DNA from 2 places in the Shewanella sp. AS16 genome. Region 2 is predicted to be linked to the other one. Evidence: predicted binding sites of a transcription regulator. Region 2 holds the regulator's gene; the other holds the start of a gene.

Region 1 (7,619 bases), on a different contig from region 2:
ATCAATTGAATCGCATCATTCAGGTTGATCCCCATGGGGGCTGGCAGTAGCTGTCATGGAGCGCGAGTACAAGGATAGGCATAACAAGGATATTAACGATGCAGGTAGCACAATTTTACGAACTGACCGACAAACTCGCTGTTTGCAACAGCTTTGATGAACTTAAAGATTGTTGTGAACTATTCTGTCAGTTAACCGATATCCCCTACTATCTGATCGGTATCATAGGCCAGGAGTCATCCTATGCACCGACCATACGCCTACTGTCTAACTACCCGGAAGAGTGGCTGGCACGCTATTTCAAAGAAGGCAAGCAACAGGCCGACCCCGTGGTTAAATATATTATCCAGCACCAGTCTCCCATACGTTGGGACAAATTAATTGCGTCCGATAATTTTAATTCTGCTACGGGATTAAAGGTATTTAAAGATGCCGCCGAATATGGCTTATTCAATGGCATCAGTATTCCGCTGAAATCTTCTTCAGAAAATATTGCCGTATTCAGCATGGCCATAGGCAAAAGAACCGATGCCAATAGCATACTGGATAATGCCCAGATGTTCTGCCATACCTTTGCCACTCACTTATTCGAACGTTACCTGCTGATAGAGCTAAGCAATACCCCATCGGCCAAGACCGAGTTAACCAAACGGGAATTAGAGTGTTTGTTTTGGGCATGCGAAGGTAAAACAGCCTGGGAGATAGCACAAATAGTGGGCATATCGGAGCGAACCATCCTCTTTCATCTGAACAATTCCACCACCAAACTGGGCGCCGTTAACCGGCAACATGCCGTCGCACTGGCGATAAAGAAAAACCTGATTAAGCCCAATATTTAATTAAGCCTGCCCAGCTTTAACTTACTGAGGTTATCACAGACATACAGCCCTTTTCGGCGGGCATTTAATCTGATGCCATTACTGAATTGAGCACTGGAAAATATCTCCCACTCATCGGAAAGCAGCCTTATGGGCTGCTCATTGGGCAATCCCCGGCCCAGGCTCAAGTGATACACTATTTCATCCACCAAACCCTCTTTCACCAGGCTGGCAGCGAACGCCACCGAGGTCACCAGGACACAGCTCGTTTGCTTATTGGCGTAACCTTGGCTCAGCAGAGTCTTGGCCTCGTGCAAGTGCGACATAGAGTAAGGGGGCAAATCATGCCCCAGGTTATTGGTGAGCTTGTCCAGCGACGTGGGCATGGAGTGTGGCTGAGTCGCAATGAAGTGTGCCCCCTGAAACAAGTTCCGCAGATAATCCATTGCCCCAAATTCATGCTCAAAGGTCTCCAGTGAGCTTTCCCGCCCACATAGATCGGCAGAGGTAACACAAGTCACCCAGGGACGGTGCTTCTGCATATAGGTCTGCAAGGTCAGGTAAGAGCGGATCTCCAGCAACCAGCTGGGCAAGGGTACTATGTCAACTGTCGCTGGGGACAACAAGGGTTGCGGCTCAAAGGGCGCACACAAGTGCGCATCCAATTGCGGAAACAGGATTTGCTTAATTTGTCCTCTTATCGCCACATCCAGCAACACCTGGGAATCGACAAACAGCGGATTGGGGGGGGATGACAAATAGAGATCGGCCGCCTCGCCATAGACGTCAATATCCTCGAGTAAGGCATCGAGTCTTTCACCGTGCATACTGCCTCTGATCGCCAGCACCCGGCCATTACGGCACAACATCCATCCGACTCCGGCATTGGGCGATATGCTCGATGCCTTGTCCAGTACCAGCGCCATGTAATGGGAATGATCGACCCCATCATGCTTTCCAATCATCATGCTAAACCACATCGAATAAGATAATCACTTGGCAGATTATAGCCAGAGCATGACGAAGGCATCACTGTCAGATATGACTGGTTACCGGATATTAACTGTCAGTTTTTACAGTTGTATTAATTCAGTTTTAAGCTAATTAAAGGTGCCATATTCCCAGACTGTAAAATCTGATAGCTGAACAAGCATGAGCTCTTTGAATAGGATTTGAGTCCATCAAAAATCAAATGAGGCTCAAGCAATGAGAAACATACAAATAATCAAAGACCACAACATTTCAGATAACAAGAATGCTCTATTATTAGAAGAAATGTTCAGACTGAGAGGGGAAGTTTTTAACGAAAGACTCGGATGGGAAGTCAAAATATCAAATGGTTTGGAGAAAGATAATTTTGACAAACAAACTCCAAGCTATATTACCATGAGCAACAACAAAAATAACCTTATAGGTTGTTGGAGAGCCTTGCCGACAACAAACAAATACATGCTTAAAGATGTATTCCCACAATTATTGAGAGGGGAAACACCTCCGGAAGACAGCAATATATTTGAAATCAGCCGCTTTGCCATAAGTAAAAACAGGGATGGCAAGAATATGGCCATTGCCAGTGAAGATACCGCATCCCTGGTTCGTTCCTTCTACACTTTCGCCATAGAAAACAACATCACAGACTATGTACTGGTCACCACTGTCGCTTGTGAGAGAATATTGAAATACTTGGGCGTGACAATGCGCAGAATGGGAGATGGAAAATCGATGCAAGTAGGAATAGAAAAATCTGTCGCGTTGTGGATAAAAGTCGATGACAATTTGAATATAGGCCAACACCACTAGTACTCCAACCTCCCAGGGATATGGGGCCAACACTTATGTCAAGCTGGTCTGGCCTCTCCCTCCCCCACACTCTTACAACTATACCCCTGCACCAACAACACTCATAAAAACCGCAAAACTGCAGCCCCTAGTTTAAAACCAAATAAATATTAAACCTCCTATTTATGAGTATAAAGAAATAGACTACCAAGCCTTGAATTAAATGAATGAGATCCCACGCACAATTATTAATCCGAGCATCCATATGCAACAGAGTAATATCATTCAAGAGAGCAACAGGCATTAACCATAACCGTACCCAGCGGAACAGCACTAATTAACATCATTCCTAACGACACGGCTTTCCCGTTCCATGCAGGGAGCCCCTCCCGAATAGCAACTTAAAGCAACTGCCGGTGCATATAAGCAGAGTCAGAGCGGGAACGGGCGTACGGCTCCCGCAGTGATCAACTTGTCTTGAATGGTAACAAGAGTGGTTCCGCATTCATTAGCGACTCCTGCTGCATGGCTTCATTGTCTTGGTAGCGACTAATCAAGGCACTGCGCACCCATAGACTCACTATAGTCAAGACTATTGCCTTGGCTTCGAGGCTGGAACCCGCATTCTCAGCCACCAGGAAGAGATTGCCTGAGCCTGCAATATACACCCCCAAGGCAATGGCCGTAGGCCAGACACTGATATTATCCACCGCCAACCCCGCCATGACATAACTGACCCCAATACAGATCAGTGGAAAGTACACAAATGCGGTCAAGTAGGGAGACTCGACATTATAGTAACCCGTCACATGCAGAGGAATGAAACATATGCCTATGAGCAAGCCGATGAAAATCGGCGCCTTGTGTATGCCCATCAGCGCCGCCAGCTGACGATAGAGTACGCCTCGCCAACAGGCTTCAAAGCCTACGACAAAGATCAAACTGGCCAACATCCCGGCAATCACCATGGTCAACATGATATTAATGGTAAACAGTAGATATCCCTGAGGATCATTACCCAGCAGCAATGCAACACCATAGGGCGATACCTCTTTGGCTGTTATGTCAAAATAATAGGCCTGTACATTCAACTGCCCAAGATCCCATAGATACAACACGGCTTGCTCGGCGCCCAGCAACAGAAGACCCGACAACAGCCCCAAAAGGGTCCACTTCAGGCTCAAAGAAGTCAGACTCCTGCGCATGATGCGCCTGGCTGTGTCGCCGTTGAGCAAGCAAGCTATGACAGGTACCCAGAGAGTAGCGAACAACAACCAAAGCCCTATGCCCGAGTATTGAAAAAAATAAGCACCGAGCTGCGTCGCAAAGCTCAAGGCTATGACTGTGGCTATGAGTAGGTTGAACTCTTTAATTGATAATTCCATGACTGCCTCCTCAAGCGATAACAGACTGTAATTTTGGCCAATCGATCTGCCTATACACCTGACTGAGTGGCAGCTGAATCGCATCTTTGGCGGCCTGCCAATCCTTTCCCTTGGCACTTAAGGTGCAATATTCATCGTAGTAAAAGCCTATGCTGCCATCCGCTTGTTTCTGTTCCTCGATGAAATCTATGGATAGCCCCAGCAAATGCTCCAACTCCAGCTCTTTGATATCGGGAAGATGCTGTTCGAGTGTCTTGAGCACGGTCAAGGCCAAGGGCAGATTGTAATCATGCAGCAATCTTAGTACCTGGCCACAGCCGTAAGCAGCAAAATGCTGTAAACTGGGCCCTTCCTGCCAGATATCCTGTAGATGTGCAGCCGCTAACCTAAATGCCATTCCGGCAACCAGCATGGTGTGGTAATGCTTGACCCAAGTCTGAAAGCCCTGACTAGACTCCTGCAGCAGCTCGAAGCCATCCGGGGTTCCGGGACCCGGCACTATGCAGCCATCGAGTAAGTTTTTCTCTACCAGTTCCAGTGCGTATTGCAGATGCCACTTCTTGCATAAACCAGTAAGTATCAGGCACATCAGCAACTCTAAGGCCAGATCCAGATTGTTATTCGCCATATAGCGCACAAACAAGCCTTCCAACGCCTGTAGATGTGAGCGATCAAACTCGGGATTCAATCCCAGGAAATCCTGCCCTTGTTGCATCCCCGTCAAATAAAATATGTTATGGGTCAAGGCATAAGCCTGAGTTTCATCGGCCATGATGAGATCCGGCAGTCTCTGTATATTGGTAAGAGCCATGACGTCATCTGCCGCATAAGGCATTTTCGCCAAGTCGTAAATGCGGGCAAAAAACAAATTATCCAACAATCTGAAGGGTGGCATTTCAATTGACCGTAAATGCCTGGATTGATAAGTGCCTTCAAAGTATTGATCCAGCTTGCTATTACTTCTCCCAAGTGACTTAGCTACCGCAACGGGGAAAGCATACAAGCCATAAGTTGCCGGATTACGGTGAGCCAGCTCAAGATAAGCCGATGACGACAAGACTTGCCAATAATGTTGCTGGAGCAGAGTCGGACCAGAAAAAGCCGGATATTTATCTGCAACATAGAGATATAAACCAGCCTCACCGAAGGCCTTGCGACGATAGTCAATCGCCTTGGGGCTGTCTGTCACTGTTGGTGTGAAGCATTCAACATGCTCATCCAACCATAGGTTGATATTGCTTATTCTTTCCCCCAAATAGTCCCTGGCCACCTGCTGACACCCAAAATCATGTTTTTGCATACACATTTCCTCGACAAATAAAATAAATGCTATCTCATCCCTGAAGTTAATTAACTGTTATATTTGCCAGCTAATATTGAAAACTTAAAAAAACTGCAACATCTATCAGGTTTATAAATTCCCTCTTGAAACTCACCCTTAAATCAAATTCACTCTAGAAAACCCAAAAGCATCAGAACAGATACATTTGACGAAGAATACACGACGAGTGACTACCTGATACTTTTTGCAGTTAATCTAAATCAAAAAATAATGAATGATTGAGCCACTTGAAAATTGGAGAAAGCAAATGACTTGCGTTAATCACTATCAAAATTTCATCAATGACAGGATTAAGGGCATAGACCTATGGCTCGACAACCACAAAGAATTCTTCAATCCATATAATATTTCCGATAAGGATACGACTTTCCTCTACCGGAAATCATTCTGCGAATATTCACTTTACTTATATGTGTGCGATAAACACGAGATTAAAGACAAGAGTCATGCACTGAAGACACAATTCCTGAACCATCTGAACGATGACAGGTTTCTTCAACTAGCCAAGCGCCACAGAGAACTGTTCCTGGCATTCGGCTTGCCCATCGCCATAGCTAAACATCTCTATGGTGTTACACCACCGCTAAGCGAATACTTCACCAAGGAACTGAACTCACAGCACTCCCGCTCTCTCGAACTGGTACCTTTCAGGATGATGGATTATGTGTTTGCGGCCCAGATATTCGGTGACATAGAGCACATATTCCCGGTGAACAAGCTTAGCAAGATGTCCAATTATTACCGCCTTCCAGATCCTATCCTGGCGGATGAATCACAGGCTTATGCACTGACACACAACATATTTTATCTGACAGGCATGCAGAGAAGAGCGGATTTTCTAGCCCTGAATGTTGATTTCGACCACGGTGTCAACAAGGTGCTGGAGGCCCTGTTGCTGAAGTACATCGCCAAGAAAGACTTAGACTTATCTCTGGAATTGCTGGCTTCTCTGGCCTTGATTGGACACTGCAAGAAATGGCATATCGAGCTGGTGTTCTCGGCAATAACTCAGTCCATGGAAAACGACGATGTGATCCCTGGGCCGGTGGGCCGTATAGGAGATGATGTAAGGGCATTACATGGTGATAAGTTCCATCATTGGGCAAAGAATTATCACACCATGCTGGTTGCTGCCATGTGCCTACGTATCATCAACGACCAACTGTCAGACATAACAGCTGACGAAAGCATATTCGACCTAGGTACACTCAATTCGCTTGGTCACATGCAAAGGCTAGCTGCCGAGTATAATTTGCCTTTATTACTCGCATTATTTAACTCCATTGAAAATGAGGGCGAAATAATTAACAGCATGGGACTAGGCCATATAGTCAACAACACCAAGAGTTTTATCGATTCCCAGAGAAGAGAAGATAGCTACCTGGGTTATTTTCATGATGAGAAAGGAAAACACAAAGAGAATCAGCACAAATTCGAGAATTCAGTACTAGCGTCAATTAAAAAAATCGACCAGTGCATCAATTGGAATAAATTGACATTCAATGAGCACTAATATGATGGGCCTTAGGACAATTACCTTAATTATTCTGAGTCGTAAAACCTAGCGGTAAATTTACATAAGTTATATCAACAAAGGAGCAATACCATGCAAATGAACTTCGAAACCCAGGGCGTTAACTTCGTAGCCTTAACCGACTATGTCCTCATCTATGATGCCAAAGCCATCGGCGATCTGACTGCCGCGGTCAACAGCGATCTGATGAACGTGCTGGCCGAAAAGCTGGACCCCAGCATACTGGATGCCGCGCATCAGGCCGCCAGCACTGTCAGCGACATAGCCAACAGCGTTTCTACCCTAAGCTAATCAACCCATAACAGGAGCAATACCATGCAAATGAACTTCGAAAGCCAGGGCGTTAACTTCGTAGCCTTAACCGACTATGTCCTCATCTATGATGCCCAAGCCATCGGCGATCTGACTGCCGCAGTCAACAGCGATCTGATGAACGTACTGGCCGAAAAGCTGGACCCCAGCATACTGGATGCAGCGCATCAAGCCGCCAGCACTGTCAGCGACATAGCCAACAGCGTTTCTACCCTTAGCTAATCACCCCATAACAGGAGCAAGAGCATGCAAATGAACTTCGAGACCCAGGGCGTTAATTTCGTTGCCTTAACCGACTATGTCCTCATCTATGATGCCAAAGCCATCGGCGATCTGACTGCCGCAGTCAACAGCGATCTGATGAACGTACTGGCCGAAAAGCTGGACCCCAGCATATTGGATGCCGCGCATCAAGCCGCCAGCACTGTCAGCGACATAGCCAACAGCGT
Region 2 (7,619 bases):
TGCTCGCCCTGGGTTCGGGTCTCATCAGCCCGAACCCCAGGCCCTACTGAGACGCCTAGAGCAGGTACACGAAAATAAACAGGCATAACCAGACCACGTCGACGAAATGCCAATACCAGCTGCCCGCCTGGAAGGCGAAGCTCTTCTCCGGGCTGAAATGCCCCTTGAGCACCCGGAAAAACAGCACTGTCAGGAAGACAGTGCCCAGGGTCACGTGCATGCCATGAAAGCCGGTCAGCAGGAAGAAGGTGTTGCCATAGACACCTGATGTCAGCGTCAGCCCCATCTCGTGATAGGCATGCAGATACTCTTTGGCCTGCAAGCTCAGGAAGCTGATGCCGAACACTATGGTTAACCCCAGCCAAAGGGTCAGCGCCGTGCGCTTATTCTTGTCCAGGCTGACATGGGCCAGGTGCAGGGTCACTGAGGAGGTCAGGAGTATGATGGTGTTGATCAGCGGCAAGCCTCCCCAGCCCATGGCCTGGGTCTGGGTGCCATCCGGGGTGGTCAGCAAGGGCCAGACGGCCTGGAAACCGGGCCAGAGCACTTCGTGGGTCATGGCGTTGTTGGAGGCTCCCCCGAGCCAGGGCACGGAGATCATGCGGGCGTAGAACAGGGCACCGAAGAAGGCGCCGAAGAACATGATTTCCGAGAAGATGAACCAACTCATGCCTTGCCGGAAGGATCTGTCCATCTGGCTCGAATAGAGTCCGGCCATGGATTCGGAAATCACTGTCCTGAACCAACCGCAGACCATGAAGATGATCACCGCGATCCCCGCCAAGAGGATATAACCGCCGCTGCTGGCTTCGGTACGCAGTTGCTGGACATAGTTCCCCGCGCCGAAGGCGATGAGGAATAAGCCCAGGGCACCTATGATGGGCCAGGCGCTTTGGTTGGGGACATAATAAGGTTCGTGCTTAGTCGTCATTTTGCTGCTCCTTGCTCCAGGGCGTCACTCGCTTGCTTGTCTGTGATGTCATAGAGGGTATAAGAGAGGGTCAATGTATGTATGGACTCGGGTAAGTCCGGGTCCACATAGAAAATCAGGGGTAACTCTGCGTCGGCTTTCGCCGCCAGCGGCTGTTGATTGAAACAGAAACATTCCGTCTTGTGGAAATAAGCGGCCCCTTGCCCAGGGGAGATCGAAGGCACTGCCTGGCCGACGATACGCCTGTCGGCGTGATTGCTGGCCAGGAATGCGGTGCGGGTGAGCTCCCCAGGATGCACCTTGAGGCGCTTGAGCCTGGGCGCGAACGCCCATGGCATGCCCGTCTGTACCTGGGCGATAAACTCCACTGTGACCGTCCTGTCTGCATCTATGGTCATGGCCTGATAGCTGCTGGCCGTGTTCTGCGTCTTGCCGTTGATCCCCAGCTTGTCGCATAACACGTTATAGAGGGGCACCAGGGCGAAGCCGAAGCCGAACATGCCGACACTGCCTATGACCAACAGGACTATGAGCTTGCGATGCGACTTGGCCTGGCTCACCATCTACTTGATCTCGGGCGGTGTGCTGAAGGAGTGATAGGGTGCCGGACTCGGCAGGGTCCACTCCAGTCCATCGGCACCTTCCCATGGCTTGGCCGGCGCCTTCTCTCCGCCGCGAATGCACTTGAGCACCACGGCCAGGAAGATCAGCTGGGATAGGCCGAAGGCGAAGCCACCTATGGAGACTATCTGGTTCACATCGGCAAACTGGATGGCGTAGTCGGGAATACGCCTCGGCATACCGGCCAAGCCCAGGAAATGCATGGGGAAGAAGAGCACGTTGACCGAAATCACCGAACACCAGAAATGTATCCTGCCCAGGCGCTCGTCGTACATGTGCCCCGTCCACTTGGGCAGCCAGTAGTAGGCCGCGGCCATGATGGAGAAGATGGCCCCGGTCACCAGCACATAATGGAAATGGGCCACCACGAAGTAGGTGTCGTGGTACTGGAAGTCAGCCGGTGTGATGGCCAGCATCAGCCCGGAGAAGCCGCCTATGGTGAAGAGTATGATGAAGGCCACGGCAAACAGCATGGGGGTCTCGAAGGAGATGGATCCCCGCCACATGGTGGTCACCCAGTTGAAGACCTTCACCCCGGTCGGCACGGCGATCAACATGGTGCAATACATGAAGAAGAGCTCGGCAAACACGGGCATGCCTGTGGTAAACATGTGATGGGCCCAGACCAGGAAGGAGAGGATCGCGATACTGGCGGTGGCGTATACCATGGAAGAGTAACCGAAGAGCTTCTTGCGGCTGAAGGTGGGCACTATCGCCGAGATGATGCCGAAGGAGGGCAAGATCATTATGTAGACTTCGGGGTGACCGAAGAACCAGAAGATATGCTGGAACATCACGGGATCGCCGCCGCCGGCCGCCTCGAAGAAGCTGGTACCGAAGAACTTATCCGTCAGCACCATGGTCACCGCCCCGGCGAGCACAGGCATCACGGCGATCAACAGGAAGGCGGTGATGAGCCAGGTCCAGACGAACAGCGGCAGCTTCATCCAGTTCATCCCTGGGGCGCGCAGGTTGACTATGGTGACTATCACGTTGATCGCCCCCATGATCGAACTTATGCCCATGATGTGGATGGAGAAGACGAACAGCGCCGTGCTGTCCGGGCTGAAGCTGGTCGACAGCGGGGCGTAGAAGGTCCAGCCGAAGTTGGGGCCACCGCCCTCCATGAACAGCGAGCTGAGCAAGATGGTGAAGGCGAACGGCAAGATCCAGAAGCTCCAGTTATTCATCCTGGGCAGGGCCATGTCGGGTGCGCCTATCATCATGGGGATCAGCCAGTTGGCCAGGCCGGTGAAGGCCGGCATCACTGCACCGAACACCATGACCAGGCCATGGACTGTGGTCATCTGATTGAAGAAATTGGGCTCGAGCAATTGCAATCCAGGCTGAAACAATTCGGCGCGGATCACCATGGCCATGGTGCCGCCGGTGAGGAACATGATGAAGCTGAACCACAGATAGAGGGTGCCTATGTCCTTGTGGTTGGTGGTCAACAACCAACGCCAGATGCCCTTGGGCGCCTGGTGGTGATGGTCTTCCTCATGCAACTGAGTCTGATCGACAGGCTCGGCGACAGAGTTGAGTTCTCGGGTCAAAGTATTCATGCCTTTCCCTTACTTTCCGTGGTTATCGACATCGGCCGCTTGCACCGTATCGCCGGTATTGTTATCCCAGGCATTACGCTCGAAGGTGACAACGGCGGCGAGTTCCTGGGCCGTCAATTGCTTGCCGAAGGCCTGCATGGCCGTGCCGGGCCTGCCATTGATGACAGTTTCCAGGTGGTTGGCTATGGGGCCTGTGGCAACGGCGCTGCCCTTGAGTGAGGGGAATATGCCCGGCAGTCCCATGCCATTGGGCTGGTGACAGGCGGCACAGTGGCTCATATAGACCTGTTCCCCCTGGGCCATGAGTTCGTCCAGACTCAGGTTTTGTGTCAATGCCGCCTCGGCTTCGGCCGCCGCCGCATCGGCCGCGGCCCGCTGTGAACTGACCCAGGTATCGAACTCGGCCGCCGACACGGCCTGGACCACTATCGGCATGAAGCCATGTCCCTTGCCGCATAGCTCGGCGCATTGGCCGCGGTAAATGCCTTCCTTGTCGATCCGCGCCCAGGTTTCGTTGATGAACCCTGGGTTGGCGTCCTTCTTGATGGCGAAGGCCGGCAGCCACCAGGAGTGGATCACATCGTCTGAGGTCATCAGGAAACGTATTTTCCTGTGGGTCGGCAGCACCAGGGGTTTATCCACTTCGAGCAGATAGTTTTCCCCTTTGGCCTCGTTGCCCTCTATCTGGGACATGGGGGTGGCCAGGTTGCTGTAGAAGTCTATGTCCTGATCGAAGTAGCTGTAATGCCACTTCCATTGGGAACCTGTGATCTTGACCGTGAGTTCGGCGTCATGGGTGTCTTCCATGGCGACCAGTGTCTTGGTCGCTGGGATGGCCATGAGAATTAAGATGATGAAAGGCAGTATGGTCCAGGCTATCTCGACCTTGGTGCTTTCGTGGAAGTTGGCGGCAACTGCGCCCTTGGATTTCCTGTGGTTTATCATGGCATAAATCATTACACCGAAGACGACCACGCCGATGGCACAGCAGATATACAGAATGGTCATGTGCAAGTCATACACCTTGCCACTGATTTCTGTCACCCCCTGAGTCATGTTCAGGGGCATTTCTGCCGCCGCTAGATGAGGTGCGAATACCAGCACCAAGGCACAATACAACCATTGCTTCACAAGACTTCTCCTCTGCCAATTGCGAAACGCAACTACAAAGAAGAGTCACACAGTAAGTCTCAGCTCTATGTAAACTCTTCGGTTCCCAAAAAAGCGTTGATGACTTCAAAGTGCGTTGGCGGTTTTTACTCTTGGTCTATGTATCGTTACTGCCGGTATTAACCACGCTTGCACCTACGACTGAATATATCCATCCCTTAGGCCATGACTCAATCGTCTGGCTATGCCTGGCATGGAGCCAGGTGATAACGCTTGAATGCACGTTACCTTGTCCTACATTACTTGCTGTTCAGTTATTGATCAAGCTCGCTCTGCTTTCTAATTGACTGAAAAAATTGCTGAAAAAAAAAGCCTCATGGCGTGCGATGAGGCTTTGGAGATAGGCTGGCCCAGGATGGGGTCAATGTATGGGGCCGAATAATTGGTGTTGCTGGAACGCTTCGTGATTGTCAAACAAGGCTTCTCCCTGTAAGTGAACATTTACCTCTTCGAGGACTATGCCCATGGCTCTGGCACTCTTGGCGACCAGTTGCAGGCGGCGAATATCTCTGGCGTCGAGGGACTGGGTCCAGGAGATCACTGCGCTGGAGGTGCCGCTGGTGAGGGCTCTTTCCATCGCCCACAGCACTTCCACTTCATCCTTGGCATGCACCAGCAATACCCTGTCCATGCGCACCCCGGCCTTGGCCAGCAATTGCTTGTAGCCTATGGCATTGGGTGGGCTGATCAGCACTATCCAGCGGCCCTGCTGGCTCAGTTGTGCCAGTTGGGCACTGAGCTGTTGCAGCTCGGTGCGCCCCTGGGTCCGGGTCGGCATGGTGGTGATGTCTCTATGTTGGCTGTCCTGCACATGGCTGTCGAGATCCAGCCAGAGTCCAGGGTGGCGCGGCGCATTGCCCAGCAAATGTTTCATAGCCAGTCTCCATTACGTATTACGCCGACGGCGAGACCTTCTATGGTCAGGCTCTGGCAACTGAGATCCACCTTGATGGGGGAGTAGTCATCGTTTTCCGCGTGTAAATAAACCAGATTGCCTTTCTTCTCGAAGCGTTTAACAGTCACATCGTCTTCGACCCTGGCGACTATCACCTGGCCGTTGCGGGCCTGCTGCATCTTATGCACAGCGAGCAGATCGCCCTCGAGTATGCCGATATTCTTCATGCTGTCACCCCGGACCCTGAGCAGAAAGTCGGCGGCGGGATGAAACATGGCGGGATCGACCTGGTAGTACTGTTCCACATGTTCCTGGGCCAGAATCGGCTCACCGGCGGCGACCTGGCCTATCAGCGGCAAGCCGGCTTCCTGGGCCTCTTCTTCGTGGGGCAGGCGGATACCGCGGGAAGTGCCCGGCATGATTTCGATACAGCCTTTCTTCGCCAGGGCCTTGAGATGTTCCTCGGCGGCATTGGCGCTCTTGAATCCCAGACGGGTGGCAATCTCGGCCCGGGTAGGCGGCATGCCTGTGTCGGCGATGTTGCGTTTGATCAGCTCTAGAATTTCGGCTTGGCGTGGCGTCAAGGGTCTCATGGTCATTCCTGTTTTTCTATACAGTTACTGTTAGTATATACAGTATTATTTGCAGTGCAAGTATTAACCATTTTTTATGGGCTTAGCCGACTATTAGTGAATACTGGCCAGAGTCTGGTATTCTATCTGTCCGTTTGACGTGACTCATATTGCAAAAGAAGAATGCCAAAACAAGACTCTCTGTGGTTTAAATCCTTGCGTTGGATCCAGAAACAGCTGGTGCACACTATCGTTGTGCCACAGGATCCCTTCGCCGATCTCAATCTGGACCCGGGCAGACCGCTCGTCTATGTGATGAAGACTGAATCCGTCAGCGACATAGCGGCCCTGAATGACGTCACCGCCAAGTTGGGACTGCCGAGCCCCTATGAAGAGCTGGTGCTCGCCGATGGCCGGGTTCCCAGGGTGGTATGCCTGCAGGGGGGCAAGCCCATGTTTGGCCAGCGCCGCAATCATGAGGGTTTTCTCGAGAGTTTCAGGCTCCTGTTGGCCGCCCATAAACAGGATGCGACGCTGGACATCCAGCTGGTGCCTGTGAGCCTCTACTGGGGCCGGACCCCGGGCAAGGAAGATGACAGCATGCGGGCGGCTGTGCTGGAGCGGGAAAACCCCACCTGGCTGCGCAAGTGCCTGATGATCCTCTTCCTCGGGCGCCATAACTTCGTGCAATTCTCCAGTGCCGTATCCCTGAGGTATATGACGGACGAACACGGCACTGACATGGGCATAGCCCATAAGCTGGCGCGGGTCGCCAGGGTGCACTTCAGCCGCCAGCGCAAGGTGATGACGGGGCCACAGCTGCCCAATCGCCAGGCCTTGTTTCACGCCTTGCTGAAATCCGAGTCGCTGAAGAAGGCGATTCAGGAAGAGGCGGCCAACAAGAAGATCTCCGAGACCAAGGCCCGTGAGACAGCGATAGCCTACCTGGACGAGATCGCCGCCAACTATTCGGATAGCCTGGTGCGTATCGCCGAGCGTTTCCTCACCTGGCTGTGGAATAAGCTGTACAGTGGCATCAATATCAAGGGCGCCGAGCAGGTACGCCAGCTGCACCACGACGGCCACGAGATAGTCTATGTGCCTTGCCACCGCAGCCACATGGATTACCTGTTGCTGTCCTATATCCTCTATTACCAGGGCATGGTGCCGCCGCACATAGCCGCTGGGATCAACCTCAATTTCTGGCCCGCAGGCCCCATGTTCCGCCGTGGCGGTGCCTTCTTCATCCGCCGCAGCTTCAACGGCAACAAGCTCTATACCGCAGTGTTCCGCGAATATCTGGATCAGCTGTTTGCCAAGGGCTATTCGGTGGAGTACTTCACCGAGGGGGGGCGCTCGCGTACCGGCCGCCTCTTGGCCCCCAAGACGGGCATGCTGGCGATGACGATGAACAGTGTGCTGCGCGGCATAGAGAGGCCTGTGACCCTGGTGCCTGTGTACCTGGGTTATGACCATGTGATGGAGGTCGCCACCTATCACAAGGAACTGAGCGGCAAGAAGAAGCAGAAAGAATCTGTCTGGCAGGTGTTCGGTGCCATACGCAAGCTGGGCAACTTCGGCCAGGGTTATGTCAACTTCGGCGCCCCCATCACCCTCCAGTCCTTCCTCAACGAGATGGCGCCGGATTGGCGCAGCGAGTTGGCAGAAGATCCCGAGCAGAAGCCCAGCTGGCTGACGCCGGCGGTCAATACCCTGGCCAACAGGGTGATGACCCATATCAATGGCGCGGCGGCGGCCAGTTCGGTGACCCTGACCAGCCTGGTGCTGTTGGCGTCCGAACAGAATGCCCTGGAGCGCACCCAGCTGGAACGTCAGCTGGATCTCTATCTGAACCTGTTGAAACA

What was found. The regulator LexA, encoded in region 2, represses DNA repair genes until DNA is damaged. The targets are predictions, from matches to a motif close to TACTGTATNNNNATACAGTA.
Region 1: a site for LexA is predicted at 1,880-1,899, ahead of LZP73_RS12965 (acyl-homoserine-lactone synthase). Genes of this name have one in related genera too.

Annotation. Positions count from the first base shown of each region.
Region 1 is NZ_JAKCLK010000004.1:183,236-190,854, forward strand. Features, by position in the region: gene LZP73_RS12955 (LuxR family transcriptional regulator) at 99-839, shown strand; gene LZP73_RS12960 (hypothetical protein) at 836-1,786, opposite strand; gene LZP73_RS12965 (acyl-homoserine-lactone synthase) at 2,025-2,618, shown strand; gene LZP73_RS12970 (hypothetical protein) at 3,065-3,982, opposite strand; gene LZP73_RS12975 (DUF6895 family protein) at 3,993-5,282, opposite strand; gene LZP73_RS12980 (DUF6895 family protein) at 5,539-6,837, shown strand; gene LZP73_RS12985 (hypothetical protein) at 6,931-7,149, shown strand; gene LZP73_RS12990 (hypothetical protein) at 7,174-7,392, shown strand; gene LZP73_RS12995 (hypothetical protein) at 7,417-7,619, shown strand, end outside.
Region 2 is NZ_JAKCLK010000002.1:659,317-666,935, reverse strand. Features, by position in the region: gene LZP73_RS07700 (DUF2909 family protein) at 1-50, shown strand, start outside; gene LZP73_RS07695 (cytochrome c oxidase subunit 3) at 56-931, opposite strand; gene LZP73_RS07690 (cytochrome c oxidase assembly protein) at 928-1,494, opposite strand; gene ctaD (cytochrome c oxidase subunit I) at 1,495-3,117, opposite strand; partial or broken gene coxB (cytochrome c oxidase subunit II) at 3,136-4,248, opposite strand; gene LZP73_RS07675 (cell division inhibitor SulA) at 4,649-5,161, opposite strand; gene lexA (transcriptional repressor LexA) at 5,158-5,775, opposite strand; gene plsB (glycerol-3-phosphate 1-O-acyltransferase PlsB) at 5,938-7,619, shown strand, end outside.